3 regions of the Comamonas resistens genome follow, and region 3 is predicted to be linked to each of the others. Evidence: riboswitches for the same ligand, from Rfam matches in the RefSeq annotation. Region 3 holds a riboswitch; each other region holds the start of a gene.
The links. Region 3 has a riboswitch for glycine ahead of QMY55_RS15260 (trimeric intracellular cation channel family protein). Riboswitches for the same ligand answer to the same signal wherever they lie in the genome.
Positions count from the first base shown of each region.

Region 1 (9,919 bases), 2.1 Mb from region 3:
CTATGTGATGCGCGACAAGGCCTTCATGGAGCGATTGATCAACCGCGCCAAGGCGGCCAACTGCTCGGCGCTGGTGGTGACGCTGGACCTGCAGATCCTCGGCCAGCGTCACAAAGACATCAAGAACGGTCTGTCCACCCCGCCCAAGCCCACGCTTGCCAACATGATCAATCTGGCCACCAAGCCGCACTGGTGCCTTGGAATGCTCGGCACCAAGCGCCGCAGCTTCGGCAATATCGTAGGTCACGTCGATGGCGTGGGCGATGTGTCCTCGCTATCGTCCTGGACGGCCGACCAGTTCGATCCCTCGCTGAACTGGAGCGATGTGGAATGGATCAAGAAGCTCTGGGGCGGCAAGATCATTCTGAAGGGCGTGATGGACGCCGAAGACGCGCGCCTTGCCGCGCAAAGCGGTGCCGATGCTCTGGTGGTCAGCAATCATGGCGGCCGCCAACTCGACGGCGCGCCTTCGTCGATTGAAGCCCTGCCATCGATTGCAGAAGCTGCGGGCAAGGATATCGAGGTCTGGATGGATGGCGGCATCCGCAGCGGTCAGGATGTGCTCAAGGCCCGCGCTCTGGGTGCTCAGGGAACGATGATCGGCCGCAGCTTTCTCTATGGTCTGGGGGCCTATGGGCAGGCCGGCGTGAGCAAGGCGCTGCAGATCATCCACAAGGAGCTGGACACCACCATGGCCTTCTGCGGCCACACCCAGATCGACAAGGTGGGCCGGGAGATTCTGTTGCCCGGCACCTATCCCAAACCGTTTGCAGTGATCTGATCTGTGCTGTCGGCGGCTTGCTGTACTGCGAGCCGCCGCGATCTCAGACGGGAGTTCAGGAATTGCTGGCCTTGGGCTTCCACTCCTGCACCTGCTGCTGGATCTTGGCCCTTTGTGCGGGCTTCAATTTCTTGGCAATGATTTCCTGCTGCTTGGCGGAATCCTTCTCGCCATCCTTGGCTGCCAGCAGCGCCCAGAAATAGGCCTGGGGCCAGCTTTGCTCCACACCGCGGCCCAGCGCATACATGGAGCCGACGTTGAACTGGCTGTTGGCATCGCCCTGTTCTGCGGCCACCATGTACCACTTGAAGGCCTCCTTGCTGTCTTGCGCCACGCCACGGCCCTGGTCGTACATATAGCCGAGATTGCTCTGACTCGAGACATGGTTCTGTGCCGCCGCCAGGCGGTACAGCCGGACGGCTTCTTCCTGGTTCTCTGCCACGCCGCGGCCGTCGTCATACATCAGAGCAAGGTTGAACTGCCCATCGGCATCTCCCTGTTCTGCAGAGAGGCGGTACCACTTGAAGGCTTCCTTGTCGCTTTGCGCAACGCCGCGCCCCCGGTCGTACATCAAACCGAGATTGGCCTGGCTTTCGGCATGCCCCTGTGCTGCAGCGAGGACAAACCACTTGGCCGCCTGTTCGTCATTCTTTGGCACGCCGCGGCCCTTCAGGTACACCGCAGCCAGGTCGAACTGGGCTTGTGCATCGCCGGCCTGTGCATTTTTCAGCAGATCGGCTGGTTGCGCGGTCGCCAGCGTGCTACTCAGCAGCAAAGCTGCGGAACATAAAAAGTGACTGAAGTGTTTTTTCATGGTTTCCTGATAGTTTCTTTGTCGCAGACGAGGGCGCATTCATTGAGGCAAGGCAAAGCTCTTGCCTCGATGGGTGTTGAGCGGGGTTGTGGTGCGCCGGGCGTGAACGTTCAGGGGAGCCGGCCATGCCAGACAGGCTATCGAGCCCTGCCTGTGTGCATGTCCGGCAATTGATCTTCCACGCTCCGAAATGCAGTGAACCTCTCTGAGAGGGGCCAGCCATTGCAGCTGGGTGGAGCGGTTTCAGATGAGCGAAGCCATTGTAGCCACGCGCCGGGCCTGGTCTTCGCCAGCCCTGCTGTGGCCCGGACTGTCGGCTATGCGCCGTCAGATCAGGGCTCCTCTTTTTTGTCGCGCTTCAGCTCGTAAGTGCTTGAGCGCGAGAGACTCTCAATGGCTCTGCAAACGTTTGCGGAACACAAAGCCGTAGCTCAGGCCCAGCACTGCGGCCATTGCCGAACCCGCCAGAATGCCCAGCTTGGCCGCGCCTAGCAGGCTGGCGTCGTCAAAGGCCAGTCCACCCACAAAGATGGACATGGTGAAGCCTATGCCTGCCAGCAGACCCACCAGCAGCACGCCGCGCCAGTTCAGGCCTTCGGGCAGGCTGCACAGCCCGCTCTTGACGGCCAGCCAGGTGCAGACGAATACGCCCAGCGGCTTGCCCAGAACCAAAGCCAGCATCACGGCCCACATGGCGCTCTGGGGTCCACTCGCCTGCAGATCGGCGCCGCTGAACTGCACGCCGGCATTGGCCAGCGCAAAAATCGGCATCACGCCAAACGAGACCCAGGGATGCAGCATCATGGGCAGGCGCAGGGCAGGGGGCAGCATGTCGCGCTGGGCTGCCTGCACGGTGCGCAGGTTCTGGTGGACTTGCTGGGCATCGGGCTCGGGCCGTGCCAGCTGGGCCTGTGCGCTTTGCAGCGCCTGGCTGGCCATGGCCTGGGCTGGTCGGACCGATGGGCGCATCAGCACCGGCGTCATCAGGCCCAGCACCACGCCGGCCAGCGTGGGGTGGGCACCGGTCTTGAGCAGACCGAACCACAGCACGGCACCCGGCAGCACATACAGCGGCGCAGACGCAATGCCCATGCGGTTGAACAGCAGCACCAGCAACACGCCGGCACCGGCAATCACAAAGCCCATGGCTTGCAGGCCACCCGAGTAGAAGAAGGCAATGATGAGCACGGCCACGATGTCGTCGATGATGGCCAGCGCCAGCAGGAAGATGCGCAGCGACCCCGGGATATTGCGCCCCAGCAGCGCCAGCACACCGACGGCAAAGGCGATATCGGTGGCGGTGGGAATGGCCCAGCCGTTGAGCAAGGTCTTCTCATTGCCAACCCAGACCATGTAGATAAGGGCGGGAACAATCACCCCGCCCACGGCCGCGATCAGCGGCAGACTGGCCTGGCGCAGGCTGGCCAGGGCGCCGTCATGCAGCTCGCGCCGGATCTCCATGCCGACCACCAGGAAGAAGATGGTCATCAGCACGTCGTTGACGATGAAGTGCAGATCGGTGCTGAAGCTCCAGGCCCCCAGCGTCATGGCGACGGGGGCATGCCAGGTGGCGAAGTAGCTGGCTGCCCAGGGGGAGTTGGCCCAGATCAGCGCTGCAGCTGCGGCCAGCATGAGCACCATGCCGGCAAAGGATTCGATATGCAGCAGATGCGCGATTTTTTCCTGCAGCCGTTCGGTGGCGATTTGCAGGGCAGGAATGCGGGGCTCGTTTTGGGGTGCAGAAGGCGCAGGGGCCTGCACAAGAGTCTGTGGGTCCATCTGTCGGTAGGTGAGGCAGTCGTTTGGCCTGTTGAGCACTCGGTGCGCGAGACAAGACCCGCATGCTGCACAAAGCGCTGCAAACGACTGGCGCGCTGGCGGCCCGACCTGCGCATGAACATTCACCTGCCATCGCCACCTTGTGTGACGGGCACCCAACGGAAATTGTAGCGAACATTGCTTAAACGGTCTGGATTTCGGGTTATTTGGCGCTAAAGCCGGCATCGTGAACCGGCCGATCTTGGCTCGCATTCCACGTCGCCTTGACTGATGGGGCCGGGCTGCGCGGATGGCGTCAGCGCCGCACCGTCGTGGCCGCTATGCTGACGGCCTACAAGGATTGGGGCGGCAGATGTCTGGTATGGGAATGGAATATTTATGGGTGTTCGTGGTGCTGTTTGCGGCGGCGGCGCAAACGGTGCGCAACACGGCGCAGCGCTCGCTGACGGCGCAGATCGGCACGCTGCCGGCCACGCTGGTGCGCTTTCTCTACGGCTTGCCATTCGCCGCCGTCTATCTGCTGGCGCTCTATGCCCTGGGCGATGGCAGCCAGGCGCTGCCGCAGTTCTCCTTGGCCTATGTGGGCTGGATTGCGCTGGGTGCCTTCTTTCAGGTAGCGGCCACGGCAGCCTTGCTGATGGCCATGAAGGAGCGCAACTTTGCCGTGGCGGTCACGCTCTCCAAGACCGAGGTATTGCAAGTGGCCTTGTTTGCGGCCATGTTCCTGCACGAGCTGCCGACCCGGCTGGCGCTGCTGGCCATGGTGCTGGCCACGGTGGGTGTGCTGATGCTGTCGCTGCCGCCGCGCGGTCAGGTCTTCAGCCTGTCGGCCTGGACCAGCAAGTCCTCGGTGTATGGCCTGATCTGCGGCGCCTGCTTTGCGCTGGCCACCATAGGCTTTCGCGGTGGCGCGGTGGAAATTGCCAAGCTGGGCGTGAACTCGCCCTGGCTGTCCGGCGCCTGGGGGGTGTTGATTGCACAGGCCATGCAGTCGGTGGGTCTGGGCGCCTGGATTGCCAGGACCCATGAGCAGGGCCTGCACCCATTGATCCAGTCCTGGCGCATTTCCCTGCTGGCCGGCAGCATGGGCGCTGCCGCATCGCTGGCCTGGTTCACGGCCTATGCCATGCAGGGCGCGGCGCCGGTGCGCACGCTGGGCATGGTCGAAGTGGTGTTCAGCTACATCGTCTCGCGCCGCGTGTTCAGCGAAAAGCTGTCTCTCACCGAGAAGCTGGGCATGGCGCTGATGATGCTGGGGCTGGTGCTGATCTGTCTGCAGCTCTGATTTTGAGAGCTGCCTGCGCTTCATCTCTCTCGTTTTTAGATTGAAAAATATCTGAAACCAAAAGGAATGGAGCGTAAGTAGCTCTTGAATCAATAGCTTGCCATTGCAGTATCAGCCGCGGTATCAAACAGCGCAGGCGCGACGTTGACTTGCGGCTGTCATGCATCTCAGGCGACTTGCTGCGCTTGGGTCAGGCTTTGATGCGGTGCGGGCTTGACCGCGTAGAGCCGGTAGCCAATCGTCAGCAGCGCAAACCATACGGGAGCGATATAGAGCGCCACGCGGGTGCTGGCGTCCAGCGACAGGCAGACCAGCACCGCGGCCAGAAAGGCCAGCACAAACCAGTTGGTGAACGGTGCCCCCGGCATGCGGTAGGCCACGGCTGCGGCGCGTCCCAGTCTCACGGCGCGGCGGTAGCGCAGATGGGCAAAGACGATGATGCCCCAGGTCCACACGGCGCCTATGGTGGCAATGCTGGTCACATAGATGAAGGCCTCCTCGGGCACCAGATAGTTGAGCACCACGCCGACCAGCATGAAGGCCGCAGAGATCACAATGCCGGCGGCCGGCACATGGCGTGAATTGACCTTGCCCAGGCGGGCGGGCGCCTGCTTGAATTGCGCCAGCGTGTAGAGCATGCGGCCCGTGCTGAAGATGCCGCTGTTGCACGAAGAGGCTGCGGCGGTGATGACCACGAAGTTGATGATGCCGGCAGCGGCAGGAATGCCCAGCTTGTCGAAGACATGGACGAAGGGGCTCATGTCGGGACTCAGCTCGTTCCAGGGTACCAGCGACATGATGACCACCAGGGCGCCGACGTAGAAGATCAGGATGCGGTAGACGATGCTGTTGGTGGCTTTGGGCAGCACCTTCTCGGGCGACTCGGCCTCACCGGCAGTCACACCTATCAGCTCCACGCCGGTATAGGCAAAGCAGGCTATCTGCAAGGTGAAGACCACGCCGACCATGCCCATGGGCGCAAAGCCGCCGTGCGACCAGAGATTGGAGAAGCTGGCGGTCTGGCCCAGCGGGCCCCAGCCCGTGGTGATGATGGCCACGCCCAGCACCAGCGTGGCCACAATGGTCACGACCTTGATCAGCGCGAACCAGAATTCCAGCTCGCCAAAGACCTTGACCGCAATCAGATTCACGCCCAGCAGCAGGGCCAGGGTGGCGAGCGCCGGAACCCATTGCGGAATGGCCGGAAACCAGTAGTGGGTGTAGATGCCTATGGCCGTGAGCTCGGCCATGCCCGTCACCACCCAGGTGAACCAGTAGGTCCAGCCGGTGACGAATCCAGCCCAGGGGCTGACGTAGGTTTCGGCATAGGTGGCAAAAGAGCCAGCCACCGGGCGGTGCACCAGCAGCTCGCCCAGCGCCCGCATGATGAAGAAGATGGCCAGCCCGGCAATGGCGTAGCTGACCAGCAGCAGCGGCCCGGCTTTGTGAATGGCCTTGGCCGAGCCCAGGAACAGGCCCACGCCAATGGCGCCACCCAGGGCGATCAGCTGGATATGCCGGTCCTTGAGGCCGCGCTCCAGCTCCCCTGTCTGCTGCAGCGACTCCCCGGCTGCGATTGGATGATTTCGGCTCATGTTGTATGTCTCCGTTTTGCCATTCACACGGCAACAGTCGCCCCTCACGGGGCGCTGCGGCTGCCGTGTCTGGCTTGTTGGTGAGGTTTTCAGGTGGTGCTCAGGCGCGAGCGGTGGTCAGCGTGGCCGGTCGGGGCTGTCTGCTGGTGCTGCCCATGGACTGCAGCACGACATCGCCCACCATGTCGGCAGTGATGGCCGACAAGGTCCAGCCCAGATGGCCGTGGCCGGTGTTGTAGAACACGCAGGGCTTGTTGCCGCGTCCCACGCGCGGCAGCATGTCCGGCATCATGGGGCGCAGACCGGCCCAGGGCACGACGCTGCGTGTGCTGACGCCCGGAAAGCATTGCTGCACCCATTCGATGAGCGGGCGAATGCGGTCGGCGCGGATGTCCTTGTTGTAGCCGTTGAACTCGGCCGTGCCGGCCACGCGGAAGCGATCGTCACCGAGACGGCTGGTGACCAGCTTGGTTTCGTCATCGAGCAGGCTGACCACGGGAGCTGCGGCGCGGCTGGCTGCATCGGGCAGATTGACGGTGATGGAGTAGCCTTTGACCGGATAGATGTTGACACTGTCGCCGAGCTGGCTGGCCAGCGCGCGGCTGGCCGTGCCGGCGCAGACCACCATGGCGTCGAAGGTCGAGGTCGCGGTTTCCGCGCCTTGGCGCACGGTCACGCTGGCCTGCTTGCCGTTGCTGTCCACCGCCACGATCTCCTGGTCGTAGCGGCATTGCACGCCCAGTCGTTCGCAGGCAGCAGCCAGGCCGCTGGTGAACTTGTGGATGTCGCCGGTGGAATCGCTTTCGGTGAAGTAGCCGCCATAGAACTTGCCCGACAGCGTGGGCTCGATGGCATGCATTTCATCGGGAGTGACGGCACGGCGCTCCAGTCCGCCTTTGGCCAGCAACTGCGAAACCCTGCCCGCATGTTCAAAGCCCGCCTGGTCGCGATAGATATGCAAGATGCCCTGCTTTTTGAGGTCGAAATCAATGCCTTCGCGTTCGGCCCAGGTGAACAGATGTTCGCGCGCCGCAATGGCTAGGCGCGCGGTTTCGACCGTGTTTTTCTCGTAGTGAGGAATGGCTGCCAGAAACTGGCAGAACCAGGAAATCTTGTGCCAGCTGGGCTTGGGGTTGAGCAGCAGCGGAGCATCGCTCTTGAGCATCCACTTCAGGCCCTTGAGGATGGTGGACCAGTGGGTCCAGACCTCGGCGTTCGATGCCGAGAGTTGTCCGCCATTGGCGAACGAGGTCTCCATGGCGGCATAGCGCTGCTTCTCGAACAGGGTGACGGAAAATCCGCGGCGTGCGAGGGCATAGGCGGTGGTCACGCCCGTGATGCCACCACCGATGACGGCGATTGTCTTCATGATTCAGATTCCAGATACGTCAAAGGTGGAGCCCGTGCGCGATATGCGCAGCGGACGCCCCCTCTGTTCTGGACCTGAGAGATTCACGAGGCAGATGCCCTGGGGCGCTGCTCGCTTGCTCCTTCGGTATGCCCGGCGGACGATGACGTCCGGACATTCTTCAGAGTGTGTGAAACGGTGATGCCGATCCTTTTGCCTGAGAGTTTCCGGGGCGGTTGCTCCTTCGGCGCTGCCTGCTTTTTGACGAGTGGCAGTCTCTCTCGATATCACCGGGCTGAAAGCCTGCGAGCAAATGTAGAAAGAACGCCAGTCATTGGATATACGGGTTTTCTAGACTTACAAATGCTGACGTGGTGGCAATGTCTTCGAATAGCGCTCTGCTTTGGATAGCTGATGACGCTTTGTGCCCCAGGGTTACATGAATAAAAAACCAGAAAAGTGATGCAGACAAAGCGATAGATGCTTGTACTTTCATAGCAAATCACTCTGTCAAGCGAGCTGGAGCAGCCCCAGAGCCCGTCATTGCATTGACCGGGGCCAAAGTGGCGGGACGGGGTTTTGGGCAGAATACGGGTTTTGCCTGTCAAGGGGTCTGGTGATATCTGCGCCCGACCTTTGAAGCACCCGACTGGGGTGGCTACCGATACAGAGTGCAGCCGGCTTATCTGCCGCCATCGCGTTCTGCCTCATGGCTTTGTTCCTTTGTCCTTGTTGTCTGCGATCGCAATGGTCGCTTTTTTGCGTTGCATGCAGCAGCGCCTGCGGGATGGTTTGGTGCTTTGGCTTGAACAGGCGCAAACCAAGACAACAAGACTTATGTCCCAACCCAACTCCGGCCAGCAGCCCACGCAGACGGTGCAGGCCTCTTGCAGCAGTGACAGCGAGCAACCCCGGCTGCACCGGGTGCTCAAGCAGCGTCACCTGAGCATGATTGCCATTGGCGGGGCCATCGGCACGGGCCTGTTTGTGGCCTCCGGCTCGGCCATCGCCCAGATCGGTCCTGGTGGCGCGGTACTGACCTATCTGCTCATCGGCATCATGGTGTACTACATCATGACCAGCCTGGGCGAACTCGCGGCGTTCATGCCTGTCGCCGGTTCTTTTTCGACCTATGCCTCGCGCTATGTGGATCGCGGCTTCGGCTTTGCGCTGGGCTGGAACTTCTGGTTCAGCTGGGCCGTGGTGGTGGCGGTGGACCTGGTGGCCTCGCAACTGGTCATGGCCTACTGGTTCCCCGATGTGCCGGGCATCATCTGGAGCCTCTTGTTCCTGCTGCTCATGGTGGGGCTCAATGCCTTCTCGGCGCGCGGCTTTGCCGAGGCCGAATACTGGTTCGCGCTGATCAAGGTGCTGGCCGTGGTGGCATTCCTGATCACGGGTGTGCTGATTCTGTTCGGCATCGTCAGCAACGGCCATGTGCCCGGCTTTGAAAACTGGACCACGGGCGACGCGCCTTTCGTCGGCAATTTCGCCACCTTTGTGGGCGTGGCCATGATCGTGGCCTATTCCTTCCAGGGCACGGAGCTGGTGGGCGTGGCAGCGGGCGAATCCGAAAACCCGCGCGAGAACGTGCCGCGTGCCATTCGCAAGGTGTTCTGGCGCATTCTGCTGTTCTATGTGCTGGCCATCATCGTCATCGGCTTTCTGATTCCCTATACCGATCCGCAGCTGCTGCGCACCGACGTGGCCGACATTGCCGTCAGCCCCTTCACGCTGGTGTTCCAGCATGCGGGCCTGCTGTCGGCGGCGACGGTGATGAATGCGGTGATTCTGACCTCGGTGCTGTCCGCCGGTAACTCGGGCATGTATGCGGCCACGCGCATGCTCTACAACATGGCGACCGAGGGCAATGCACCGCGCATGTTTGCCAGGCTGACGAAGAACGGCGTGCCCCTGGTGGCCCTGGTCGGCAGCACGCTGGTGGCCAGCCTGTGCCTGTTTTCCTCGCTCTACAGCCCGCAGGCCGTCTATATCTGGCTGCTGAATCTGGCCGGCATGACGGAGTTCATCGTCTGGCTGGGCATTGCCGTCAGCCACTATCGCTTCCGCCGCGGTTATGTCATGCATGGTCATGATGTGGGCCTGCTGCCCTACAAGGCCGGCGCCTTTCCCTTCGGCCCGATCTTTGCCTTTGTGCTGTGCCTGGTGGTGACGCTGGGTCAGAACTATCAGGCCTTCCTCGAAGAGCGCATCGACTGGGGTGGTGTGATCTCCACCTATCTGGGCATTCCCTTGTTCCTGCTGTGCTGGCTGGGCTACTGGCTGGTCAAGCGCAAGACCTGGGTCCGCTATGCCG
Region 1 covers NZ_CP125947.1:1,153,035-1,162,953, forward strand. The annotation lists gene QMY55_RS05220 (alpha-hydroxy acid oxidase) at 1-781, shown strand, start outside; gene QMY55_RS05225 (tetratricopeptide repeat protein) at 837-1,595, opposite strand; gene nhaA (Na+/H+ antiporter NhaA) at 1,986-3,374, opposite strand; gene QMY55_RS05235 (DMT family transporter) at 3,727-4,659, shown strand; gene QMY55_RS05240 (amino acid permease) at 4,827-6,254, opposite strand; gene QMY55_RS05245 (D-amino acid dehydrogenase) at 6,355-7,623, opposite strand; glycine riboswitch at 7,677-7,797, opposite strand; glycine riboswitch at 7,798-7,896, opposite strand; gene QMY55_RS05250 (amino acid permease) at 8,440-9,919, shown strand, end outside.
Region 1: another riboswitch for glycine. It lies ahead of QMY55_RS05245 (D-amino acid dehydrogenase); the one in region 3 lies ahead of QMY55_RS15260 (trimeric intracellular cation channel family protein).

Region 2 (9,919 bases), 480 kb from region 3:
TCGCTGGCATAGAGCTGCTGGTTGCGCTCCTGCAGCGCCTGGCGCTCGGCCAGCAAAGGGCCTTGATTGACGACAGCGCACAGATATTGCAGCGTGGGCGGGCCATTTTGCTGGGGCACGGCCACGCCGGCCACATGCAGGTCGCCGCACAGCTGCTCGTTGTCGGTGATCTGAAAGACCACCTCGTGCACTTCTGCGCGCCCCGTGCCGCGGGCGCGCTCAAAGGCCTGCTCGACACGCAGCGCATCCTGTCCATGGACAAAGGGCTTGAAGTTGATCAGCAGCCGGTCTTTTTCCGTGGGTTGAAAAGCGCGGTGGGCCATGGCGTTGGCCTGTACCACCAGATCGTATTCGTCGACCACCAGCAGCGGCAGCGGAATGCTGGCAAACAGGGTCTCGAAGCGCTCCGAGGCACTTTCGGCCACAGCCTGGCTGTAATTGAGCACCTCGTTTTGCAGCTCCAGCTCGTGCTGGTAGTTGCGCAGCTCCGCGACCAGGGCGTGCAGCGGGTCGTCATCCTCGGGGATGATGGGGCGGATTTCTGTGACTGTGCCTGCTGCTGCGCCAAGGGGGGAGAGCAGTGCGTGCAAGGGCAGCTCTGCAGGCTCGGCGGAGGCCGTATCGGTCAAACCGATGGGCAAGTCGGGTGTTGAGGGCAAGGGCGAAGACATGGGGCTGCGGACCCGCAGGCTTGGATGGGCTTGGCAGTGTAAGCTGCCAGTGAGGCGCATCACAAGCACTTGCGCTTGCCGCTGTCTGGTATTGGCGCGGCTGACCAGGCCGTGGAGCGGATTGGCGTAGGCTTCAGTTCAGCTCTAATTTTCGTAGCTGGATGCGCAATATGGTATTGAGGTGGCAGCTGTTTTCGTCAATGAAATGGTTCATGAGCAGAGCTGCCGGACTGGTGGGGCGGACAACTCGGATGGCGCCGGGGTGAGACGGCGGCGCGAGCGGCTTGCCCGCGCCGGCGGTCGTTGGCAGGTTTACTTGGCGGAATCCGCAAAGCTCTCCATGGGCACGCAGCTGCAGAACAGATTGCGGTCGCCATAGACGTTGTCCACGCGGCCCACGGGGCTCCAGTACTTGGCGCGACGCAGAGCGGGCACGGGGTAGGCTGCGGCTTCGCGGCTGTAGCTGTGATTCCAGTCGGCGCTCAGCAAGGTTTGCGCCGTATGCGGTGCGTTCTTGAGCAGGTTGTCGTTCTGGGGCTGTCTGCCGGCTTCGATCTCCGCGATCTCGGCGCGGATGGCGATCATGGCGTCGATAAAGCGGTCCAGTTCGTACAGGCTTTCGCTCTCCGTCGGCTCCACCATCAAGGTATTGGGCACGGGAAAGGACAGCGTGGGCGCATGGAAGCCGTAGTCGATCAGGCGCTTGGCCACGTCTTCGGCCATCACGCCGCAGGTCTCCTTGAAGTGGCGCAGATCCACAATGCACTCGTGTGCCACATGACCATATTCGCCCGCGTACAGCGTGGGGAAGTGCTCCTTGAGCCGCGCGCTGATGTAGTTGGCGTTGAGGATGGCGGTCTCGGTCGCCAGCTTCAGGCCGGGTTCGCCCATCATGCGTATATACATCCAGCTGATAGGCAGCACGGCCGCATTGCCCAGTGGCGCTGCGCTGACAGCTCCTACTTTGCGAGTGTCTCCTGCCGTTGCATGGCCGGGCAGGAAAGGCACCAGGTCTTCCACCACGCAGACGGGGCCTACGCCGGGGCCGCCACCGCCATGGGGGATGCAGAAGGTCTTGTGCAGATTCAGGTGGCTGACGTCGCCGCCGAACTCGCCGGGCGCGGCCAGGCCGACCAGGGCGTTCATATTGGCGCCGTCCACATAGACGCGGCCGCCATGGCTGTGAACCAGCTGGCACAGCTCCTTCACCTGGGTCTCGAACACGCCGTGCGTGCTGGGATAGGTGATCATGATGCAGGCCAGATTGGCGCTGTGCTGCTCGCACTTGGCCTTGAGGTCGTCCATGTCCACATTGCCGTTGTCGTCGCACCTGGTGACGACAACCTGCAGACCCACCATCTGCGCGCTGGCGGGGTTGGTGCCGTGGGCGCTGCTGGGAATCAGGCAGATATTGCGATGTGCTTCGCCGCGTGATTCATGGAAGGCCTTGATGGCCAGCAGGCCTGCGTATTCGCCCTGCGAGCCCGCATTGGGCTGCAGGCTGATTCCCGCGTAACCGGTGGCCTGACACAGCCAGTCGCGCAGTTGCCGGTCCAGTTCGGCATAACCCTGCAACTGACTGGCGGGTGCAAACGGGTGCATGTTGGCAAACTCGGGCCAGGTGATGGGAATCATCTCGCTGGTGGCGTTGAGCTTCATGGTGCAAGAGCCCAGAGGGATCATGCTGCGGTCCAGCGCCAGATCCTTGTCGCTGAGGCTGCGGATATAGCGCAGCATGGCGGTTTCGGAATGGTGGGTGTTGAAGACCGGGTGACTTAAATAAGCCGAGTTGCGCTGCAAGGCTTCGGGGATCAGCGAGGCCGGGCCTTCGTCCATGGCTTCGATGGTGGGGATCTGCTGGCCGTCCTTGGCGAAGATGCTCCAGATCAGCTCCACATCGGCGCGGGTGGTTGTTTCGTCCAGGCTGATGCAAAGGTACTCGTTCCAGGCTTTTCGCAGGTTGGCGCCCTTGGCAACTGCACGGGCAGCTATGGAGTCTGTAGCGTCCCTGGTGTGCAGGCTGATGGTGTCGAACGCCGTGTCATGGTGGTGGGCCGTATAGCCCAGTTGTGCCAGACCTCGGCTCAGGATGGCCGTGAAGCGTGCCACACGCTGGGCAATGCGCTTGAGACCTTGCGGGCCGTGGTAGACGGCATACATGCTGGCGATCACGGCAGGCAGCACCTGGGCCGTGCAGATATTGGAAGTGGCTTTCTCGCGGCGTATGTGTTGCTCGCGTGTTTGCAGCGCCAGGCGGTAGGCGGGCTTGCCATGCACATCGACGCTGACGCCGACCAGGCGGCCGGGCAGGCTGCGCTTGTACTCGTCGCGGCAAGCCATGAAGGCCGCGTGCGGGCCGCCCGCGCCCATGGGCATGCCAAAGCGCTGGGTATTGCCCACCACAATGTCGGCATCCCATTCGCCGGGTGGTGTCAGCAGGGTCAGGGCCAGCAGGTCGGTGGCGACGATGGCGGCGGCCTGCTTGGCGTGGATGGCCTGCACATCGGCCTTCCAGTCCACAATCCAGCCGCTCGAAGCCGGGTACTGGATGACGGCGGCAAAGAAGTCGCCTGCCAAAGCAGCTTCCCATTCCTGTTTGCTGTTGGCTACCAGCACCTCGATACCGATGGGCTGGGCTCGGGTCTGGATGACTTCGATCGTTTGCGGGTGCAGATCACCGGCCAGCACAATGCGGTTGCTTTTGGACTTGACCGAGCGCCTGGCCAGTGTCATGCCCTCGGCGGCGGCCGTGGCCTCGTCCAGCATGGAGGCGTTGGCGATAGGCATGCCGGTCAGGTCGGTCACCATGGTCTGGAAGTTGACCAGTGCCTCCATGCGGCCTTGCGAAATTTCGGCCTGATAAGGGGTGTAGGCCGTGTACCAGGCGGGGTTTTCGAGGATGTTGCGCAGGATGACACCCGGTGTGTGCGTGCCGTAGTAGCCCTGGCCGATAAAACTTTTCAGAACCTGGTTCTTGCCGGCGATGGTCTTGAGCTCGGCCAGTGCAGCGGCTTCGGTCACCGGAGCGGGAAGATCCATGGGCTTGGCGCGAGCGATGGAGTCGGGCATCACATCGCGAATCAAGGCATCCAATGTGGGCTTGCCGATGGCGGCCAGCATTTTCTGTTGCTCATCGGCATCTGGGCCGATATGGCGGGGAATGAATTCGCTCGCGTTTTCCAGAGACTCCAGCGAAGCGACAGGGGCGGGGGGCGACATCAGCATGGGAGGGACCTATTCTCAAATACTGTGACTGACAGTTTGCATGCCGGGCATGCGTGAATGCCATATGCCTCAAGACATACAGCCGGTGCTTCAAGCAGCGCTGGCTTGTTCCAGCGCGGTGTTCATCAGAGCCAGGCGTTCGCTTTCCTGGTCGGCATATTCCCAATCGGGATATTTGCTGCGTGCCACGGTGTTCAGCCATTGCTGGCAGGCCAGGGCAAGCAGGGCCTGCTTTTGCAGATCGGCATCGATGCTGCCGGTGATCTTGAGCTGACCAAAGGCAGTGGCCACATGGGCGCGGCAGACCGAGCGCAGATAGCTCTGGTTCATGTCATCGCGAGCCAGCCACTGGGCCCTGGCCGCATCGTCACGGGTCAGCATATCCTTGGGCACAGGCAGATCCCAGTCGCTCAGTTGCTGGCGCAGAAAGCGCGAAGCCTTGACGGGCTTGCCGTGCGCCTGCTCCTGATACCACTCTTCAAGAGCGGCCAGGGTGTCGCTGCCGTCATCATTGCCGAAGGGGCTGAAATCATCGCCGCAGTCGTAATAGAAGTCCTGACCTGCAATGCGCACAAAGGCCGGATGGCTGGTTTCGCGAGCAAGGCCGACTTCAGAGTCGTCGAAGTACAAAGTGGTGTTCATGGCAGCATGCAAAAACGGCCTTTGCAATGCAAAGGCCGTTGATATGCTTAGTTGTCCTTGGCGAAATCGTTGTAGGCGGTCTCTTCCATCAGGCCTTCGAGCTCGCCCACATTGCTCATCTTGACCTTGAAGAACCAGCCCGCAGCCAGCGGGTCGCTGTTGGCGAGCGAAGGGTCATCGCGCAGGGCTTCGTTGACTTCGACGATCTCGCCGGTCACGGGCATATAGACGTCGGCTGCCGCCTTGACGGACTCGACCACGCCAGCCACATCGCCGGCCTTGAAGGTGGCGCCCACGGCAGGCAGGTCCACAAACACAACATCGCCCAGCGCGTCTTGCGCATGAACGGTGATGCCGACGATGGCGGCATTGGTGTCAGCGGCGTTGATCCACTCGTGTTCTTTGGAAAACTTGATGCTCATGGAGGCTCCAGATGGGGGATTCAGGGGGAATCAGAGATTTGAGAAAGGTCCAGTGCGCACTTTAGCGGCGTTCTGAGCACTGTTCGGCAAACTGGTCTGTCTCTTGTGCGTGGGCAGGCTTAGCCGCGGAAGTAGTTGGTGGGCACGAACGGTGTGGCCACAACTTTCATGGGCACGGGCTTGCCGCGCACCATGGCAAAGATTTCGGTGCCCGCGGTCGCGTAGTCAGGCTCTACATAGGCCAATGCCACGGGCTGGTTCAGCGTGGGGCTGAGCAGGCCGCTGGTGATGTGGCCTATGTGCTGACCGTCCATGTTTTCCAGCACCGCAGGTTCGCGCACGGGAATACGCTCGAGTGCAATCAGACCCACGCGCTTGCGCTTGAGTTGTTCGGGATTCTGCAACTGCTCCAGCACGATGCTTGCGCCGGGAAAGCCGCCTTCGCGCTCTCCGTCGCTGCGGCGCACTTTCTGGATGGCCCAGTTCAGAGCGCCTTCCACCGGGGTGGTCGTGGTATCTATGTCATTGCCATAGAGACACAATCCTGCCTCCAGGCGCAGCGAATTGCGCGCGCCCAGGCCCACAGGCGCCACTTCGGGCTGAGCCAGCAGGGCTTCGGCAAAGGCTTGGGCAGCATCACCTGGCAGCGAAATTTCAAAACCGTCCTCGCCCGTATAGCCACTGCGCGTGATGTAGAAGTCCTGGGCCTGCCAGCTGAAATGATTGCCGGTCATGAAGACCAGGGTGTTGACGCCCGGAATCAGGCGCTCGAGCACGCTTGCCGCTTTGGGGCCCTGCAGTGCCAGCAGGGCGCGATCGGGCAGGGGAATGACTTCGCAGCGCTGACCGATATGCGCCTGGATATGGGCGATGTCGGCCTGCTTGCAGGCACCGTTGACGATAAGGAACAAGTCATCGCCACGGTTGACGAACATCAGGTCGTCCAGAATGCCGCCTTGCTCATTGAGCAGCAGGCCGTAGCGCTGCTTGTGCAGGCCCAGGCCTATGACATCCACGGGCATCAGCGACTCCAGCGCGGCGGCGGCATCGGGGCCGCGCAACAGCAACTGGCCCATGTGCGAAACATCGAACAGGCCGGCGGCCTTGCGGGTATGCAAATGTTCGGCCATCAGCCCCTGCGGATACTGCACCGGCATGGAGTAACCGGCGAACGGTACCATGCGGGCGCCCAGTTTCTGATGCAGGGCAAACAGCGGTGTGGAACGCAGATCGGAATCGGAAGAAGTGGCAGCAGTCACAGGCAAGCGCTCCGGTGGTCAAACCAAGATGAGTGGCCATGCACGGCTGAACCCCAAAGGTCATGCCGTGAATGGCGGGCTTGCCCTGCTGTCCGCTTTACCTGAGAGATTCACCACGCGATGAACACGAGTGGTTTGCTCCTTCGGTGGATGCCAGCGCTGGTGTCTGGCATCTCTCTCCAGCAAGGAACGCTGGGCCTTATTGGCTTGCAGCGCTTGTCAGTCCTTTTGCCTGAGCGTTTTGACAGCCGCTATGAGCTGTCTGCGCCTTCGGCGGTGCCGGACGGCTTGAAGCCGCTGGCACTCTCTCCTGACCAGTGGAATTCTAGCTGCCGAATACCAGGCCGCACCACTGCAATTTGCCGGATATGGGGTTTTCGATGAAGGAAAAACAAGAGTAGCCAGCATCTATGTTTCTCGGGACGAGGATACAAAGGTCCTAAGGTGCGCTATCCGGGCCTGCAGGGATGGGCTGGGGTGGGAATATCAGCTCATAGGGCTGCTCGACGCAGCTGGTGACGGCATGGCCCTGGCGCATGCCGGGCTTGAACTTCCAGCTCCTGAGCGACTGTGTGATGGCTTTCACGATACGCGGATCGGTATCGGCAGGCAGATAGGCCACACGGCCCAATTCGCCCTGAGGTGTCACTTCAAGCCTAAACACCACCATGGTGCGCAAGCCGTCGGGAAACCAGTTGGCGCGAATGACCGGCGATTTGCGGTAACGGGCCTGTGGGCCCGGGTCCATCTGGCTTGAGGGCGTGCAATCGGCAGTGACCCAGGCCGGCCAGTCCGGGCGTTTGTCGCTCGAAGCCAATGATGCAGGTGTCGGTGTCGACTTGGGCTCGATTGCCGGTATGGGCTGCGATGGGTCCGTCTGTTGCGAAACGGCGGTATTGCCGCCAGGCGGCGTGCTGCAGCCAGCCAGCAGCAGGGTGCCCAGTGCGATGCCGAAGACGGCGAGATGGCGTGAAGTGCGCGAAATTTCCATGGCGACATTCTCGGTCAGGTCCTGGGCATTTCCGATATTGCTCGTGGTATGGATCGATCTGATGCGGAGGGGCTGGCCGCATTCATGTTCAGGTGCGTTATTTCAAGGCGTGTCCAAACGAGTCAAACGCCATGTCCGGCAGAGGAAAATCAGAAATTTTCTGATGGATAGGATTATGACGTCCGTCAATTTTTATCCAAGGAGACAAAATGCCTGAAAAAGCCACGAATGAATTCTGGAAATATCTGAAGCCTATTCCCAATTGCTTTCAGCCTGATGCGCAACCGGAGGTTTATATACAGAATGCGCCTACTGAAGATGAACGCTATTACGTTCCTTTCACCGAAACTGTTTTCTCTCGGCCCCTCTGGATTTCTCCATCGCAAAATAAGTGGTGCGATATCCTGATGGCCAAGGAAGCTGGCTTGGTGAATCGCCATTACCATCCGCACGAAGTATTCGCCTATACCATTTCCGGGAAGTGGGGCTATCTGGAGCATGACTGGACGGCCCACGCCGGAGACTTTGTCTACGAGACGCCTGGCGAAGGCCACACGCTGGTGGCCTATGAGCACGAGCAGCCCATGCGAGCATTCTTTATCGTCAAGGGGCCGTTGATCTGGCTGGATGAGGATGGCAAACCCGATGGATATTTTGACGTCCACAGCTATATCGACCTATGCCGAAAGCATTATGAGAAGGTCGGTATAGGTGCAGATTATGTGGATACGCTTTTCCGTTAATTATTAAAAATATCAACAATCCATCAAAAAAATGCGGGCATTTCATGTGAGGTGAAGTAGCACGTCAAAGAAGGTATGGAGCGAGACATGAATAATCAAGATGAAAACCGGAAGAGCGGGTGGATGAGCTATGAGAACAAGCTGCTGCTCATTCTATTCTTCACTTTCGGCATTGTATTTTTCGACCGGCTGGCGCTGTCATTTCTATTTCCCTTTGTTTCCAATGAGCTGGATCTGAATAATGCCCAGCTGGGCATGCTGTCGTCCATTCTGGCGCTGGCATGGGCGGCCTCCGGTGCATTCTTCGGGGCTTACACCGATCGCAAGGGCAACCGTAAAACGGTGCTGATTCTTTCGGTGCTGATGTTCTCCCTGTGCTCGGCCCTGTCGGGCCTGGTGGGCGGCTTTGTCGGTCTGCTGCTGTTGCGTGCGCTGATGGGGTTGGCCGAAGGGCCGGTGCTGCCACTGTCGCAGACATTGATGGTCGAAGCCTCGACGCCCAGCCGACGCGGTCTCAACATGGGTCTGCTGCAGGGCTCTTCGGCGGGCCTGCTGGGCGCCGTGATTGCGCCGCCGGTCATCGTCTCGCTGGCCGTGGCCTATGGCTGGCGCACGGCTTTCTATCTGACCTGCATTCCGGGGTTGATTGCCGCAGCACTCATCTGGCGCCATGTGCGTAACACCCAGGGCGACCGCACTGATGGCCAGCCTGGAGAGGCGCAGGCCGGACCACGCTGGGCCCTGCTGCGTGAACGCAATATCTGGCTGAGCGTGCTGATCAGCTGCGTCTTCATGGCCTGGTTCGTGATCATCATTTCCTTTGCGCCAACCTATCTGATCAATGCCAAGGGCTTCGAGCCGGGCACGATGAGTGCGGTGATGAGCTGCATGGGCGTGGCCTGGGTCATCTGGGGCTTTGCCGTACCTGCCATCTCGGACCGTATAGGTCGCCGTCCGGCACTGATCTTTTTCTCCTTTGTCGCGGCGGGTTGTCCGCTGGCCTTTTTATATGCCCAATCGCCGGTGGTACTGGGTGGCTTGCTGTTGCTGACCTACACCGGCCTGGGCTGCTTCACGCTCTTCATGGCCACGATTCCCGCCGAGACCGTTCCGCGCGCAGCCATGGCCACGGCATTGGGGATGATCATGGGCGTTGGCGAGTTGATCGGCGGTTTTGTCGCCCCGACGCTGGCCGGGCTGGCAGCCGACCGGTGGGGGCTGGATGTGGTGATGTGGGTGGCGGCGGCGGGAGCCCTGCTGGCAGGCATGCTTTCCCTGGGCTTGGTGGAAACAGCGCCAGGGCGCGTTGGTAACGGCCTGCGAGCTGCAGCCTTGAAGGAGTCGCAAGCATGAAAGCGCTGAAATGGCATGGCGCGCGCGATCTGCGCCTGGAAATCATCGCGCGCAGGCCTTTGAAGGCCGGAGAAATCCGTATCGAGGTCGCGTACTGCGGGATCTGCGGCAGCGACATGCATGAATACCTGCATGGGCCGGACTCGATACCGGTCAAGGCTCCGCATCCCTTGTCGAACAGCGTGGCGCCCATTGTCATCGGCCACGAATTCTGCGGCACCGTCGTGGAGACGGCTGCCGATGTGACAGGGCTGCAGCTAGGGGACAGAGTTGCCGTGGAGCCGGAATACCGCTGCGGCCACTGCACCTATTGCCGTGAAGGACGGTACAACCTTTGCGAATCCATGGGCTTTGTCGGACTCATGGGAGATGGCGGAATGGCGGAGGAAGCCGTGGTGCCCGCCTATATGGCCCATGTACTGCCCCGGTCACTGAGCTTCAGGCAGGCTGCGGTGGCCGAGCCTGCCGCCGTGGCCTTGCATGGGGTGCGCCAAAGCGCGCTGCGTCCTGGCGATGACTGCGTCATCTTCGGTATGGGGGCCATAGGCCTGCTGCTGGTGATGATGGCCAGGCACCATGGGGCTGGCCGGATCATTGCCGTCGATGTCGATCC
Region 2 covers NZ_CP125947.1:2,787,503-2,797,421, reverse strand. The annotation lists gene QMY55_RS13085 (PAS domain-containing hybrid sensor histidine kinase/response regulator) at 1-671, opposite strand, end outside; gene gcvP (aminomethyl-transferring glycine dehydrogenase) at 984-3,896, opposite strand; gene QMY55_RS13075 (MolR family transcriptional regulator) at 3,987-4,538, opposite strand; gene gcvH (glycine cleavage system protein GcvH) at 4,586-4,960, opposite strand; gene gcvT (glycine cleavage system aminomethyltransferase GcvT) at 5,080-6,219, opposite strand; glycine riboswitch at 6,298-6,412, opposite strand; glycine riboswitch at 6,430-6,542, opposite strand; gene QMY55_RS13060 (hypothetical protein) at 6,659-7,210, opposite strand; gene QMY55_RS13055 (2,4'-dihydroxyacetophenone dioxygenase family protein) at 7,420-7,953, shown strand; gene QMY55_RS13050 (MFS transporter) at 8,041-9,306, shown strand; gene QMY55_RS13045 (2,3-butanediol dehydrogenase) at 9,303-9,919, shown strand, end outside.
Region 2: another riboswitch for glycine. It lies ahead of gcvT (glycine cleavage system aminomethyltransferase GcvT); the one in region 3 lies ahead of QMY55_RS15260 (trimeric intracellular cation channel family protein).

Region 3 (9,919 bases):
GGCATGCGGGCAGCAGATCGGCCAGCTTCTCGCCGTTGCTGGCGTGCGCGGATTGCTGGTCTGCGGCAGAGGGCGGCAGCTCGGTCACATCCCGCTCGAAGGTCGAGCCCATGACCCACTGGCGTGCGCCCCGGCTGTCGGGAAAATCGGGCACCAGATTGCCATGACCGTTGACAGGAAAGGGCGGCATGGCGGCCTGCGTCTGCGCATCATGTTCTGCCACGCTGACCTGGCCGCGTATCGCTTGCAGTTCCCACTGCCCGGCCTCCAGGCCGCTGGCCGCCAGCAGCGGTGCAGTGGCCGGGCCCAGCGCCAGCACCAGCATCTCGGCTTCGGCCAGCGCCAGGCCTTGCTCATCCAGCGCCTGCCAGAGCCGAGCCTGGCCTGATGAGCGCCGGAGCCGGGCCACCTGGGTCTGGCCTTGCCATTGAATACCAGCTTGGTTCAACAAGGCCTTGACCAACTGGGCTGGCCGTACCCAGCCCGCCTGTGCATGCCACAAGGCATGGCTGCCCATGGGCAGATGTGCAGCCTGCAACTGTTCGGCCGTGGCGGGCAGGCTCCAGTGCAGGCCCCAGATCGATTGGGTATCGCTGCTAGCTAGCCATTGCAGCGGCAGATGTGCAGGCTGGTTCAAATCATGTTCGAGCACGCCGTCCTGCGCCCAGTCCAGGCCCGGTTGCAGCTTTTGCTGGCTGCTGAGTTGCTGCAAATTCTGGAGCGTGGTGCGCACGCCGTTGCGCGACAGGCGCGAGATCAGGCTGTCATCTGGCGAGACATGGGGGCAGAACAGGCCAGCAGGCAGACCCGATGCGCCGGCTGCGGGCTGCTCTGCCGCGTCCAGTACCGTCACCTGCCAGCCGCGCCTTGCCAGGCTGGAGGCGGCTGCAGCACCCGCAAGGCCTGCACCCAGCACCAGGCAGCGGCCCGGGGTTTGAACAGGCAGAGGCAGACCGTCAGAGCGATGACGGGGCTCCCACGCAGGGTCGTAATGCGCCATAAGGCCTGTGCCGGACATGGCTTGCTGCTTGAAACCCAGCTTGCTCAGAGCCGGCGCGAGAAGGCTTGCGGGGGCTGTCAGCAATGTGCCACGACGGCAGTGGCGGGCCAGATTCTTGAGTGCGTCATTCGTCCAGCAGCCGTCATCGGCATTGCTCAGGCTGATGCTGTCAGCGGCCAGTGGCGGCTGTCTGCGCAGCAGGTTCTGCGTATCGCCGATATAGAGTGTCAGCAGCACCTGACCCTGAGCAAATGACAGCCGGTGCACGCCGGGCAACAGGCCCCACCATTGGGCGCTCAGCTGCTGGCTCAGGGCCTGGGGCGCGCTATTGCCTGCCATGCTTTGTTGCAACTGTGCTTGGGTGGGAGGCACATCCAGCAAAGCCACAAAATGCAGAATGCGTGGGCGCTGCGGCAGTTCCTGCCATGCTGCCCAGGTCTGTAAAAAGCTCAGGCCGCAGCCGAAGTCGGTTTCCAGAACCCGCCACTGCTGGGCGTTGGAAGGCATTCCTTCAAGCAGGCGATGAACAGTTTCGGACATGGAAAACGTATGAATAGGGCGAAGAGCGCTCAAAGCCTGGGGGCAATCACTCCCAGCGCTGCTGGTAAGAAAAGACCGGCAAGCGCCACTTGAAGCGAATGGCAGCCAGACGGAAGGCCAGCCCACCGGCAAAGCAGATGATGGTGCTGATGTTCGGGCTGATATCCAGATAGCGCAGGCCCAGGAACAGCAGGCAGACCGTCAGCGAGACGCTGGCATACAGCTCGCGGCGGAAGACCACGGGAACCTGGTTGCACAGCACATCGCGCAAGATGCCGCCGCTGATGCCGGTAATCATGCCGGCCATGATGACGACGACGGTGGGGTAGCCCAGTTCCAGCGCCGTATTGCTGCCGATCAGCGAAAAAGCGATCAGGCCCATGGCGTCCAGCAACAGAAACACCTGCTTGAGCTTGACCATGTGGCGCGCAATCACCGTGGTCAGCAGGCCGAAGCTGATGACCAGATACACATATTCGGGGTGCTGAGTCCAGCCTATGGGGTAGTGGCCCAGCACCATGTCGCGGATGGTGCCGCCGCCCAGAGCGGTGACAAAAGCGATGACGACCACGCCAAAGATGTCCATATTGCGTCGGCCCGCAGCCAGGGCGCCCGACATGGCTTCCGCCGTGATGGCCACCAGATAGATGACCAGCATGACGGTGAAATTGGAAGCCTGGAACGAGTCCAGCAGGGATACGGAGGGAAGCATGAAGGCACTTGAAAATAGACCAGCCACTCACATCAGCGGAATGCCTGGTTTGCCTCTCCCGCTGTCCTTTGTACCTGAGAGTTGCGCACGCGGTCCTGCTGCGTGCTTGCCCCTTCGGTGAGCCCTGCTGCATTTTGCTTTCAGCGGCGGGCTGCTCTCCAGTTGGCGATATCCGGATCGGTTCAGATCCACCTGCGGTACTTTTTGCCTGAGCGATTATGGGAGTTTGCGCCTTCGGCGGGAACCGTTGAAGGGTTCCGCTCTCCCGCAGGATGGCCGGGATTCTAGCCAGTTTCTAGGATGGACTCGGGTTTGTACTGAGTTGGATTGACTGGTTTTTGCGCAGGGCCAGGGCTTGGCGCGGCTGGCCAGGCCGTCATCCCTGAACAAAAAAAGCCCTGAGGCCAAAACCCCAGGGCTTCTTCGCAGAACGTGCAGGACTTACTGCTCGCTGGGCGGCACATAGCCTTGCGCAGCATCGGCACCAGAGCCAAAGAAATGGTTTTCCATCTGGCGCGCCAGGTACTGGCGGGCGCGGGCGTCGGCCAGGTTCAGGCGGTTTTCATTGATCAGCATGGTCTGGTGCTTGAGCCAGTCGGCCCAGGCCTGCTTGCTCACGCTTTCGTAAATGCGCTTGCCCAGCTCGCCGGGAGCGGGGGGGAAGTCCAGGCCTTCAGCATCCTGGCCCAGCTTGATGCAATGAACGGTACGTGCCATGTCGAGTGTCCTCTTGTTTGATCTCAGATGTTTGGGTAATAACAAACTGAAATCTTAGTAGTTTGAGTTTTAAGACTGTGGTTGAAGAATGCATAGCAACGGGGGAGAAGCCCGTTTCCCATTCACTCCAAGAACACGCAGTCACATGAAAAATCGCCGCAACTTTATCAAGTTTCCCCTGGCCGCCGGTCTGATCGCTGGCTTGTCCCTATCTGTTTTGCCAACATTGCCCGCCCATGCACAAGGCGCGGCACCCGTGCAACTGCTCAATGTCTCCTATGACCCGACCCGCGAGCTGTATGTGAACTTCAACCAGGCGTTTGCCAAGCACTGGAAAGCCACGCAAAAACAGGACGTGAGCATCAAGCAGTCGCATGGCGGCTCGGGCAAGCAGGCGCGCTCCATCATTGATGGCATCGAGGCCGATGTAGCCACGCTGGCGCTGGCAGGCGATATCGACGCGCTGGTCAAGAACGGCAGCGTCAAGCCCGACTGGCAAAAGCGCCTGCCCCACAACAGCGCGCCCTATAACTCGACCATCGTGTTCCTGGTGCGCACTGGCAACCCCAAGGCCATCAAGGACTGGGATGATCTGGTCAAGCCGGGCACACAGGTGATCACGCCCAACCCCAAGACCTCGGGCGGCGCGCGCTGGAACTATCTGGCGGCCTGGGAATTTGCCAAGCGCAAATATGGCGGCGAGGCCGGCGCCAGGGACTTCATCACCAAGCTCTACAAGAACGTGCCCGTGCTGGATACCGGTGCGCGCGGCTCCACCGTGACTTTTGTGCAGCGCAATCTGGGCGATGTGCTGCTGGCCTGGGAGAACGAGGCCTATCTGGCGCTCAAGGAGTTTGGTCCGGAGAAATTCCAGATCGTCGTGCCATCGCTGTCCATCCTGGCCGAGCCTTCGGTGGCCGTGGTGGACAAGGTGGTCGACAAAAAGGGCACGCGTGCCGTGGCCGAGGCCTATCTGAAGTATCTGTACTCCGAAGAAGGTCAGCGCATCGCCGGCCAGAACTTCTACCGCCCCACGGATGCCAAGGTGGCCGGCGAGTTTGCCAAGCAATTCCCCAAGCTGGAACTGTTCACCATCGACCAGGCGTTCGGCGGCTGGGCTGCGGCGGACAAGGCGCACTTTGCCGACGGCGGCAGCTTCGACCAGATCTACACCAAGAAGTAAGCACAGCGCGGCGGGCTGGCCCGCCGCACACCAGGTCACAGCAAAAAAGGAGCGGGTTATGAGCAATTTCTGGAGCCGTCTGGGGCAGTCTTTCTTGAGCGCGGGAGCGATGAATGCGCGCCAGCCGCTGCTGGCGTGGGAGGCTTCGTGGGATGAGGCCGAGGCATTGATTGCCAGCGGCAAGCTGTGGCCTGAGCCACCGCAAACCCAGGCCGGAGGCAGGGCCCAGGAGGCATCCTCCAGCACGGTGCAAGCCCCCTGAGGTATTGCCTGCTAACAGCTCTTAACGCAGCTACAAACATCAAGCCAAGCCATGTCGATTTTGCTGATTGCCGGTAGTCCCACACAGCCCTCGCGCTCCACAGCCTTGCTGAGCGCCGTGGCAGCCCGCCTGCAGGCGCAGGGCCTGAGCACCGAGCCCTTGCTGCAGCTCAGGCAACTGGACTCTGAAGCCCTGTTGCAAGCCCGGTTTGACCACCCTGAAATTCGCGCCGTGAGCGAGCGCGTGGCCCGCGCCGATGCGGTGGTGGTGGCCACGCCCGTTTACAAGGCTGCCTATAGCGGCCTGCTCAAGGTTTTTCTGGATGTCCTGCCCCAGACGGCCTTCAAGGGCAAGCGCGTGCTGCCCCTGGCCACAGGCGGCAGCCCTCACCACATGCTGGCGCTGGACTATGCGCTGCGTCCCGTGCTGCAGTCGCTGGGTGCCAGCCATATTTTGCCCGGCATCTATGCCACCGATCAAAGCCTGCCGCTGCTGCCAGAGGGCGGCTATGGCCTGGCACCCGATATTGCCCAACGGGTGGACGACGCCGTCCAGCTGCTGGCGACCGACCTGCGCCGTGCCGCGCAATGGTCTGCCACGCACGAGTTCGAAGACATCGCGTTTGCCGATGTGCGATGTAGCGTCTAGACAAGAACCTGCAGGGCGGCAGGGCCGCCCAGGTCTTTGCCCGCTGGCCCATGGATTGGGCGAACCCGATTTTCCAAAGTCTTTGTTTTGATAGCAGTCTCCGCACTGTGATGGCCGCTCTACGCCTGAAATCAGGTCTGGATCAGTTATGAGAAGTGCCAGCAATGTGTGGACTGCGAATTCCCTGGATTGATTTTCATGACCGATAGCAAGCACATTTCTTCCACCGCATCTTCGCAAGTGCTGAGCACCACGCGCCGTCACTGGCTGGCCGGGGCTGCCGTGTCGGCGCTGGCACTGGCCGCCGGCCGCCTGCATGCCCAGCCCGGCAATGCCGTGCAATCAGGCCAGCGCGTCCTGCGTGTGGGTCACCAAAAAGGCTGGCTGTCCATCCTCAAAAAACGCGGCACGCTGGAAAAGCGCCTGGCCCCGCTGGGAGTGGCCGTACGCTGGGTCGAATTCAATGCCGGCCCCGTGCAACTGGAGGCGCTCAATGTCGGCTCCATAGACTTCGGCGATGTGGGCGAGGCGCCGCCCATCTTTGCCCAGGCTGCTGGTGCGCCCCTGGTCTATGCGGGTGCCACCGTGGCGCGCCCTGGCCTGGAGGCCGTGATCGTGCCCAAGGGCTCGCCCATACGCTCGGTGGCTGACCTCAAGGGCAAGCGCGTTGCCTATAACAAGGGCTCCAACGTCCATTACTTCCTGGTCAAGCTGCTGGAAAAGCACGGCCTGCAATACGGCGATGTGCAGTCCGTGTTCCTGGCTCCGGCCGATGCACGCGCCGCATTTGAAAAAGGCTCGGTCGATGCCTGGGTGATCTGGGATCCCTTCCTGGCTTCGGCCCAGAAGTCGCTGGATGCGCGCTTGCTGGCCGATGCCACAGGCGTGGTCAACAACCGTGCCTACTACTTCACCTCGCGTGACTTTGCCAGCCGCAATGCCGATGTGCTGCGCATTGCCATCGAGGAGATTGCCGCCATCGATAGCTGGGCCGCCAAGAACCAGAGCGCGGCAGCCGCCGAGCTGTCCCAGATTCTGGGCCTGGATCCCGCCGTGACCCAGCTGTACCTGAGCCGCGCACGCTACGGCACCAGCGCCGTCAACGCCGACATTCTGGCCGAGCAGCAAAAGATCGCCGACACCTTCTTCGATCTCAAGCTGATTCCCAAGAAGCTCAACCTGCTGCATGCGGCGCCCGTGGACCTGGTGGCCGCGCGCTGAACCCTGAAAGAGTTGTGATCATGAGTTCTTCTCTCTCCCGCCCCCGTTTCAATCGCGGCCGCCGCCAGGCGCTGCAGCTGCTGGGCACGACGGCATTCAGCTGGACCCTGGCCTCTCACTATGCCCGGGCCCAGACCAATCCTGTGGCCGGGGCGCCGGCCCAGCTGCGTGTGGGCTATCAGAAGTCTGCCGTCAATCTGGTGGTGCTCAAGCAGCATGGCGTGCTGGAAAAGCGTTTTCCCGGCACCAAGGTCACCTGGCTGGAGTTTCCTGCCGGCCCGCAGCTGCTGGAGGCGCTGTCGGCAGGCAGCCTGGACTTCGGCCTGACCGGGGACACGCCGCCCGTGTTTGCACAGGCGGCCGGCAAGGAGCTGCGCTATGTGGGGGCCGAGCCGCCCAAGCCCGAAAGCTCGGCCATCTTGGTGCCTGCGGACTCCACGCTGCAAAACCTGGCCGACCTCAAAGGCAAGCGCATTGCACTGCAAAAAGGCTCCAGCGCCCACTATCTGCTGGTGCGCGCTCTGGACAAGGCCGGCATCGCCTGGACCGATATTCAGCCCGTGTATCTGGCTCCGGCCGATGCACGCGCGGCCTTCGAGCGCAAAAGCGTCGATGCCTGGGCCATCTGGGACCCGTATTACGCGGCCACGGAATTGAGCATTCACCCGCGTGTGCTCAGCAACGGTGAGGGCCTGACGGGCAACAACTCCTTTTATCTGGCCTCGCGCCCTCTGGTGGACAGGCATCCGCAGGTCATCAAGGCCTTGTTCGAGGAACTCACACGCGCCGACCAACTGGTGCAGACCTCGCGCAAGGAGGCCGTGCAACTGGTGGCCGCGTTCAGCGGGCTCGACGCCAATGTGGTGAGCCGCTTCATCGGTCGTCGGCCCAGCTCGCCAACCACGCTGCTGGGCAACTCCATCGTTGCCGACCAGCAGCGCGTGGCCGATGCGTTTTTTCGTCTGGGCGTGATTCCGCGCCAGGTCAAGGTCGCCGACATCGTCTGGCAGCCAACGCCTGCGGAATACGCGAGTTATGGCCAGTCCGGCCCTGCACTTGCCCAGGCGGCAACCCCCAAGGTTTGAGGAGAGATTTCATGCAAGTTTTCTGGTTCATTCCCACCCACGGCGATTCGCGCTATCTGGGCACCGGCGAAGGCGCGCGCCAGCTCAGCCATGACTACATCAAGCAGGTCGCCATTGCTGCCGACAGCCTGGGCTACGAAGGGGTGCTGATTCCCACGGGCCGTTCCTGCGAAGACCCCTGGGTGGTGGCTTCCAGCCTGCTGCCCGTAACCAAACGCCTCAAGTTTCTGGTGGCCGTGCGCCCCGGCCTGCACCAGCCCAGCCTGGCGGCGCGCATGGCGGCCAGCTTTGACCGTCTCTCCGAGGGACGCCTGCTGATCAATCTGGTCACGGGCGGCGATCAGGCCGAACTCGAAGGCGATGGCGTTTTCCTCGACCATGCCACGCGCTATGAGCAGTCGGCCGAGTTCATCAGGATCTGGCGTGAAATTCTGGCGCGCAGCCACGAAGGCAAGTCGCTGGATTTCGAAGGCCAGCATCTGAGTGTCAAGGGCGCCAAGCTGCTGTTCCCGCCGCTGCAAAAGCCTTATCCGCCCGTGTATTTCGGTGGCTCGTCGGCAGCGGCCCATGATCTGGCGGCGGAGCAGGTCGATGCCTATCTGACCTGGGGTGAGCCACCGGCAGAAGTCGCCAAGAAGATTGCCGATGTGCGCGAGAAGGCTGCGCGTCATGGCCGCAGCGTCAAGTTCGGTATTCGCCTGCATGTGATCGTGCGCGAGACCGACGAGGAAGCGTGGGCTGATGCCGAGCGATTGATCAGCCGCCTCAAGGACGAGACCGTGGTGCAGGCCCAGGCCGCGTTCGCGCGCATGGACTCCGAAGGCCAGCGCCGCATGGCGCAGCTGCATGCGAGGGCGAGAAACAAAGCCCCCACGCTCGGCACTGACGCGTCCTCGCTGCCCCCCGAGGGGGCTCAATCGCCTAGGGGCGGCCCGTCGGCGATTGGGCGTACCCGCGAGGACCTGGAGATCAGCCCCAATCTCTGGGCCGGTGTAGGCCTGGTGCGTGGCGGCGCGGGCACGGCCCTGGTGGGCAGTGCCCAGACCGTGGCCGATCGCATCACGGAGTACGCCGATCTGGGCATAGACACTTTTGTGCTTTCGGGCTATCCGCACCTCGAAGAAGCCTATCGCTTTGCCGAGCTGGTCTTCCCGCTGCTGCCCGTCAACGTGCGGCAGAAGCTGGGCGGCGGCAACCCCGGCGGCCCGTTTGGTGAAACCGTGGCCAATCTTTATGCACCGGGCGTCGATACGCCGGGGGGCGCCGTGCCGAGCGCCGCTGCGTCGCGCGAAACGGTCCGAGTCTCGCAAAGCTGAAGGATTGAATATGAGCGAAATTCAAACTCTGGCCCTGAAACCCTCGGATCAGGTCGTTGCGGCCACGCCGCGCCTGGAGCTGTTCGCGCGGCAGGTCAGCCTGCGGCTGCTGCCCTGGTTGGTGCCGCTGGCGCTGATTGCCGTCTGGCAGGCGGCGTCGGCCCATGGCTGGCTGTCCACGCGGGTACTGCCCGCGCCGCTGGATGTACTGCGTGCGGCCTGGGCGCTGGCCGAGTCTGGCGAGCTGTGGACCCATGTCAAGGTCAGTGCCGGGCGCGCCCTGGCAGGCCTGGCCATTGGCGGCAGCGCCGGGCTGCTGCTGGGCCTGCTCACGGGATCGCTGCGCTGGGCCGAGACGCTGCTGGACTCCACCATCCAGATGGTGCGCAACATTCCCGCGCTGGCGCTGATTCCACTGGTCATCCTGTGGTTCGGCATCGACGAGTCGGCCAAGCTGTTTCTGATCAGCATCTCGGTGTTCTTTCCCATCTACCTGAACACCTTTCACGGCATCCGCAATGTGGACCCGGGACTGATCGAGATGGGCAAAAGCTACGGCCTCACGCGTTGGCAGCTGTACCGCGACATCGTGCTGCCCGGCGCACTGTCTTCCATTCTCGTGGGTCTGCGTTTTTCGCTGGGCCTGATGTGGGTGATCCTGATCGTGGCCGAGACCATCTCGGCCCAGTCCGGCATCGGCTATCTGACCATGAATGCCCGCGAGTTTCTGCAGACCGATGTGGTGCTGGTGGGCATCTTGCTCTACGCGATCCTGGGCAAGCTGGCCGATCTGTTTGCCCGTGGGCTGGAGCGCTGGTGGCTGCGCTGGCATCCGGGGTATCAGTAGCCTCCCCCTGAGCGGCTTTGCCGCTTCCCCCTCTCTCTTCGGGAGGGGGACGACAGCCTCGCTGCGCGGCGGCGCTTGCTCGCTGTCACGCACATGTGCTGCGCCAGTTTTGAACAGAAAAGACAGGAGTTTGTGATGGGCAATTTGTGGAATCGTTTGACGCAGTCTCTGGTCAGTGCCGGAACCATGAATGCGCGGCGGCCGCTGGTGGCCTGGGAGGCATCGTGGGAAGAGACCGAGGCCTTGCTGGCGGGCGACAAGCAGCGGGGCAAGACCGGGGAGGCAGAGCAGGAGCAGGCGGGCGAGGTCAGGGCAGCTGCGCTGGCCGAGCGCAGCCAGTTGCCCGGCGTGCATCTGCAGACCCGGCAGCTGACCAAGCGCTATGGCG
Region 3 covers NZ_CP125947.1:3,264,464-3,274,382, reverse strand. The annotation lists gene mnmC (FAD-dependent 5-carboxymethylaminomethyl-2-thiouridine(34) oxidoreductase MnmC) at 1-1,540, opposite strand, end outside; gene QMY55_RS15260 (trimeric intracellular cation channel family protein) at 1,587-2,252, opposite strand; glycine riboswitch at 2,304-2,424, opposite strand; glycine riboswitch at 2,438-2,530, opposite strand; gene QMY55_RS15255 (oxidative damage protection protein) at 2,694-2,969, opposite strand; gene QMY55_RS15250 (sulfate ABC transporter substrate-binding protein) at 3,115-4,152, shown strand; gene QMY55_RS15245 (hypothetical protein) at 4,211-4,414, shown strand; gene ssuE (NADPH-dependent FMN reductase) at 4,466-5,062, shown strand; gene QMY55_RS15235 (sulfonate ABC transporter substrate-binding protein) at 5,261-6,283, shown strand; gene QMY55_RS15230 (sulfonate ABC transporter substrate-binding protein) at 6,304-7,368, shown strand; gene QMY55_RS15225 (FMNH2-dependent alkanesulfonate monooxygenase) at 7,380-8,684, shown strand; gene ssuC (aliphatic sulfonate ABC transporter permease SsuC) at 8,695-9,531, shown strand; gene QMY55_RS15215 (ATP-binding cassette domain-containing protein) at 9,667-9,919, shown strand, end outside.